Linked DNA regions of Rubripirellula amarantea. Each later gene encodes a partner of the first gene's protein in a complex. Links are inferred from orthologs where the notes say so. Each region holds a gene or a part of one and is shown on either strand. Other genes may lie near its edges.

The links.
Region 2: the proteins of Pla22_RS02135 (region 1) and lpdA are in contact, whole or in part, in a crystal structure (PDB 1EBD), measured with the Geobacillus stearothermophilus proteins. The link is inferred for Rubripirellula amarantea from one-to-one orthologs. Residues at the interface, in WP_033016211.1 of Geobacillus stearothermophilus: Ile130, Ala131, Met132, Pro133, Arg136, Arg140, Glu141, Asn155, Arg157; in WP_049624544.1 of Geobacillus stearothermophilus: Pro340, Ser341, Asp344, Tyr345, Arg403, Asp406, Val408, Glu431, Ala432, Gly433, Asp438.

Annotation. Positions count from the first base shown.
Region 1 is NZ_SJPI01000001.1:574,468-577,603, forward strand. The notes cover bases 46-2,857. They hold Pla22_RS02135 (2-oxo acid dehydrogenase subunit E2), read right to left. Parts: upstream 2,252-2,857; coding sequence 839-2,251; downstream 46-838. Other genes in these bases: Pla22_RS02130 (PQQ-like beta-propeller repeat protein), read right to left, coding at 46-732; aceE (pyruvate dehydrogenase (acetyl-transferring), homodimeric type), read right to left, coding at 2,325-2,857. In the rest of the region: more of Pla22_RS02130, read right to left, coding at 1-45; more of aceE, read right to left, coding at 2,858-3,136.
Region 2 is NZ_SJPI01000001.1:1,803,732-1,806,904, forward strand. The notes cover bases 325-3,173. They hold lpdA (dihydrolipoyl dehydrogenase), read right to left. Parts: upstream 2,545-3,173; coding sequence 1,105-2,544; downstream 325-1,104. Other genes in these bases: Pla22_RS06555 (WecB/TagA/CpsF family glycosyltransferase), read left to right, coding at 325-973; rpsD (30S ribosomal protein S4), read right to left, coding at 2,722-3,173. In the rest of the region: more of Pla22_RS06555, read left to right, coding at 53-324. UniProt on the Escherichia coli protein: Lipoamide dehydrogenase is a component of the glycine cleavage system as well as of the alpha-ketoacid dehydrogenase complexes.

The DNA.
Region 1 (3,136 bases):
GGCACTGACCAAGGTATGGCGACGGCCGGTATTGATGACGACCGGCGTTGAAAACGAAAAGGTCCGTTCGCCTTGATCATCTCGTGGCGTTCGCCATTGCTCGCTTCCCGTCGCGGAATCGAGTGAGACAACAAACGCCTGATCGCCACCGTCACAATTAAAGATCAGTTGATCATTCCACAAGATCGGTGAACCACCACTCCCATGCACTGGAGCATACTCGACCGTTCGCTGCCAAAGGACATTCCCATCCAAATCGAGGGCTGCAGTTCCGTAGGCACCAAAGTGAACGAACAACCGATCGTCGGTGACGATCGGCGTACCACTGGCGTGTGAATTTTTTGGATGGATCGAAACACCGGCTGGAACCTGAGAGGTTTCCTGATCCCAGATGACCTGTCCCGTTGCTAGGTCCAAACACATCGCCCGCAGTGAATAAGGATTGGTCGTCTGCTTGGAAAATTTTTCCTCGACGCTAACGACCTCTTCGCCAACTGGCACCGCAGTGGTCACATAGATGCGATTACCGCGAACGACCGGCGACGACCAAGCCTTGCCTGGCAAATCGGACTTCCAAACGACGCCATTGGTCGGCGAAACATCCGTTGGAACGTCCGTAGCGTCGGACACGGCCAGTCCGGTTGGGCCTCGAAAGTACGTCCAGTCCTCAGCCATGGTAGCCGAGCATAGAACGAGAACCATCCAGAAGGTACTAAGAAGTTTCAACGGCATCGGGCAAATCTCGTAGGCAAAGGGCGTGAGATCGCTCACGCAAATGGTGAGCGATACTCGGAACTGCTACGTTTTATCCGATCCCGGACGCCAGAACTAGTTTCGACTACAGAGCCAAAAGCAATCGGCTGGGAGCTTCAAGATAACCGATCACGTCGTTGAGGAATCGTGCCGCCGTACCACCGTCAACCAAACGATGGTCATAAGACAAGCTCAGAGGCATCATCAAACGAGGTTTAATCGAGTCATCGGGCATTACCACAGGAAGCTTGCGACTACGTCCGACAAGCAAGATAGCGACCTCGGGAACATTCACGATGGGCGTCGAATACTGACCACCAATCGCACCAAGGTTGCTGATGGTGAAGGAACCGCCCTTCAAATCATTGACTCCGAAATTACCGCCACGAACCTTGCCTGCCATTTCTGCAAGCGAGCGAGTGACCTCAGGAACCGCCATCCGGTCAGCGTTCTTCATGACGGGAACGACGAGCCCACGGTCGGTATCAACTGCGATACCAACGTTGACGTAGTTCTTGTAGATGATCTGCTCGTTTTGCTCGTCGATGATGGCGTTCATCGAAGGATGATGACGAAGCGCTGTCGCGACGGCTTTGATCAAGAACGGCATCGTGGTCAGCTTTAAGCCTTGAGCCGCATAGTCATCTTTACTCGATTGACGCAATTGTTCCAAGTTGGTGATATCAGCATCATCGAAGTTGGTCACGCGAGGAACCGTCGACCAACTTGCGTGCATCTGACGCGAGATCGTCTTGCGAATCTTGCTCATCCGTTCCACGCTGATCGGACCGAAGTCATCTGCATCAGCGGTACCAGGAAGCGGCTGTGAGGACGAGGCAGCACCGGGTGAAGCGGCCGAAGCCGCTGGTGCTGCGGCAGCGGATTTACTGGCCGATCGAACAACGGCTAGCACGTCATCGCGAGTGATCCGCCCGCCATCCGCTGAACCAGTGACGTTCGCCAAGTCGACACCTACTTCGCGAGCGAAACGACGAATCGCAGGTCCGGCTGCGATGTTGCCAGACGAGGCCGATGCTAAGGGAGCAGCCGGCTCGGGTGCTGGCGGTGCAACCGGGGCCGGGGTTGCTGCTGGAGCCGGAGTAACGGGTGCTGGAGCAGCCGGTGCTGGAGCAGCCGGTGCTGGTTCAGGCGTCTTCGCCACTGGCGTAGCAGGTGCAGATGGCTGAGGTGCTGGTGGTTCCGGTGCCTTCGCAGCCGGTTCTTTAGGAGCCTCGGGGGCGGCAGGTGCCGCGGCGCCTTCGGCAGCTTCCACTTCAAGTAGACCTCCACCGATCGCCACCGTATCGCCTTCAGCCACCAAGATTTTCGTAACCTTGCCACCTAACGACGACGGAACGGGAACCGTTGCCTTGTCGGTTTCCATCTCAACGACGTCTTGACCGGCAGTGATGACATCACCCACCGAAACAAAAATTTCAAGCACATCGCCTGATTCGATGCCGTCGCCAAGTTCGGGAAGTTTTACTTCGGTTGCCATAAGAGATAGGTGTTAAGAATTAGGTATTGAAATAGGGTTCTAGCAAACGAGAGAGCGATCACACGCCGTCTCGTTAAGCGAAGTACGGATTCGGTTTCTCGGCATCAAATCCGAGATCTTTGATCGCCGCAGCGACCTCCTTCGAATCAAAGACGCCAGCCTTCGACAAACGGCTCAACGCAGCAATCGTGATAGATTCCGCATCGACTTCAAAGTGACGGCGAAGGGCTTCTCGAGTTTCGCTGCGGCCCATGCCATCGGTACCTAGGACGTAATAATCGCCTGGGATCCACGGCTGAAGCTGCTCGCCGAGTGCCTTGACGTAATCGCTGGACGAAATGAACGGTCCTTCGACTCCCTCAAGCACTTCCTCGATGTAACTTTTGCGAGGCGTTTCAGTGGGGTGCAGCATGTTCCAACGATCGCAAGCATCTGCATCGCGCCGCAGTTGAGTGTACGACGTCACGCTCCAAACATCGCTGGCGATGTTGTATTGCTCGGCGAGAATCTCTTGCGCTTTCAATGCACAATTGAGGATAGCACCGCTGCCGAATAGTTGAACGCGTGCTTTCGCCGAGTCGACTTCGCGACTTTGGAACTTGTAGATTCCCTTGATGATGCCTTCGGCACAACCTTCAGGCATCGACGGATGCTCGTACTCATCGTTTTCGGCGGTGATGTAATAGATGCACTCTTCGCCATCCTGGTACATCCGCTTGAGGCCTTCCTGGATGATCACGATCACTTCGTAGGCGAACGCCGGATCGTAGGAACGGACCGTCGGGAAGGCAATTGCGTTAAGCAAGCTGTGCCCGTCTTGGTGTTGAAGGCCTTCACCGTTTAGCGAAGTTCGACCCGCCGTACCACCGACCAAGAAACCCTTGG
Region 2 (3,173 bases), 1.2 Mb from region 1 along the record:
TTCTAGGGTTAAGCGCAGTGGGTCCGTCTTCTCGTTTTTCGTTTCCAAGTTCATGTCGATCACGCCGTCCAACCCCAACCATGATTTTCCGGCCTTGGTTACGCCACCCGTGGTGGTTCCGCCCACGGTCGTCCTGCCCGTGTCAGCCGATACGAAAAACACGACGACTGCGGGCGCGCCGGCAACGAGGAAGCCATGGCAAGCTCCCTCGCGGACAATGGTTTGGGACGTGCCTTTCGATAACGTCACGCTTGAAGAAGCGGTTGAAAAAATTGGTGAATTGATTGAGCGAGACGCACCTAGCTACGTAATCACCGCAAATCTGAATTACGTGATGTTGCATCATCGCGATGCCGCGATGCCGGAGGTTACACGCGATGCCGATTTGATTCTCGCTGATGGTCAGCCAATCGTCTGGCGAAGTCGCATCGGTGAACATCCACTGCCCGAGCGAGTCGCTGGTAGCGAAATGATCTACACGCTTGCTGAGATGGCAGCCAAAAAGGGTTGGGGCATTTACTTCCTAGGTGGAATGCCCGGTGTGGGAGCAACGGCGGCAGAGAAATTGACCAAGCAGTTCCCGGGGCTCAAGGTCGCCGGCGTGGAATCACCTCCCTACCGTGAACTCAGCGAGTTAGAACGCGCAAGCCAAGCCGCTCGCATTCGTGAATCCGGCGCGAAACTTCTATTGGTTGCCTTTGGTCAACCCAAGGGCGAAAAGTGGATCCATGAAAACTACGCGAAGCTAGGCGTGCCCGTGAGCATTCAACTGGGGGCATCGTTCGACTTCATTGCCGGTACCGCAACACGAGCACCCCGGTGGTGTCAGAAGACTGGCATGGAATGGGGGTATCGCATGATGACGGACCCCAAGCGATTGATTCCTCGCTATTGGTCCAATGCCACGTTTCTACTGACGGCACTCATCGAAGATTGGAAACGTGCCGTGATCAAATGGGGCATGTGGGAATAGACGATTTCCAGCAGCAAGGCGTTGGGCAAACTCGCTTCAGTTTGCCAAAACGCTCACCAGACAGGATCCCAAATGGTGTCGACTGTCTGTTCGTTATTAGCGGCTTGCTAAAGTTTATGGCTGGGAAGTTCCTATACGGCCGCTGGTTTCTTCTTCGGCTTGTAGATCTCAGTAGCCGTACCAAAGTGGACTTCGCCCGCGTTCATCAACGTCTCGCTAAGCGTTGGGTGTGGGTGAATGCTGTCGGTGATGTCGTGTACTTCGCAGCCCATCTCGATCGCCAGCACCGCTTCAGCAATCAATTCGCCAGCCCCACTGCCGACAATACCGCAGCCTAAAACACGTTGGGTGTTGGGATCAACAAGCCACTTGGTAAGGCCATTTGTGATTCCCAAAGCTTGAGCCCGACCGCTGGCCGCCCATGGATAAACATTGACTTCAACTTCAATGCCATCGCGTTTGGCTTCTTCCTCGGTGAGTCCCGCCCAAGCGATTTCGGGATCGGTAAACACGACTGCGGGAATTGCAACTTTGTCAAAGGCGACGGCTTTTCCAGCAATCACTTCAGCAGCGATGCGTCCTTCATGGGTCGCTTTGTGAGCGAGCATAGGATCGCCCGCAACATCGCCAATGGCAAAGATGTGTGGGTCGGCAGTTCGTTGTTGATTGTCACATTCGACGAAGCCTCGTTCGTTGACAACGACGGACGTGTTTTCAAGACCTAGGCCACGCGTTACAGGGCGTCGACCAATGCTAACCAAGACGCGATCGAATTGTTCGTGACCGAATTTACCGGGGCCTTCAAAGGTCACTTCGATCTTGTCGCCTGTTTCGGACAACGAACCAACCTTCGTGTTCAGGAACACACGACCTTCGCACATCTGGTCGATCTTCTTCGCTAGCGGCTTGACCAGATCTCGATCCGCACCCGGAAGCAATCCTTCGGTCATTTCAACGACCGACACTTTGGAACCAAGATGGGCATAGACGCTTCCCATTTCCAAGCCAATGTAGCCACCACCAATGACCAGCAACGTTTCGGGAATGTCGACAAGCTTCAAAGCACCGGTGCTGTCCATGACGCGGTCGCTGCCGATGTCAAAGACAGGCGGCATCGCTGGGACGCTGCCGGTCGCCAGAATGCAGTGATCGAAAGTAAGTTGACCACCTTCGGGAATTGACTCGTGATCGCCTTCGAGTTTCAGTGTTGTCGAATTCACGAACGTTCCGCGAGCTTGAATCACGGTAACGTTTCGTCGCTTGGCAAGATTGCCTAGTCCGCCGGTCAAGTTGGAAATGACCTTGTCCTTGCGGGCTCGAACCTTATCGACATCAATTGCGGGCTTGCCCTCGTACACCACACCCCAGTCGGCTCGTAGTTCATCAACTTCGGCGATGACCTTCGCGACATGCAGCAGTGCTTTGGAAGGGATACATCCACGAAGCAAGCAGGTGCCACCGAGAGTAGGTGAGGCTTCAACAATGGTGACTTCAAGGCCTTCGTCAGCCGCCAAGAAGGCAGCCGCATAACCACCGGGACCACCACCGAGAACAACAACAGGAGCATGCATGATTTATGACTTCGACCAAACTAGGAAGATGATGACAGGGGGCTGCGAATGAGTCACAGGCCTACAAAAAATCCGCACGGACGAAAGCGTCCATGCGGATTGTTGAGCTTTCGCAGTCTCATTGTAGGCGGCAGGCATTTTTTTGAATTGCCCGAGCCCGGAATGGATGGAAAGAAATTAGCGTGACAGGAATTCGACGACGCTGTTGGCGTCCACGGGCAGACTGATGTCGCTTGCGCCCGGAAGTCCCAGAACAGTTGCCTTCAAGTTTTCGCTATCGAAAGTCACCCAATCGAGTGCGTCGGGCGAAGCATTGGCGATCACGCCGCGGTACAGATTCTTAAGATTTTCGCGACCACGAACTTCGATAATATCGCCAGGACGAAGGATGTAGCTGGGCTTGGTAACCTTCGCGCCGTTGACGTGAAAGTGACCGTGGACAATGCCCTGACGTGCTTGGGGACGAGTCTTGGTGAACCCGACGCGGCGGACAACGTTGTCGAGGCGGCGCTCGCACATCAGAAGCAGCAATTCACCGGTGTTGCCCGGCTTATGCCCTACGGAATCGAAATAACGGCGAAGTTGACGTTCACCGAGGCCGTAGTAGTGCTTGATCTTTTGCTTTTCCA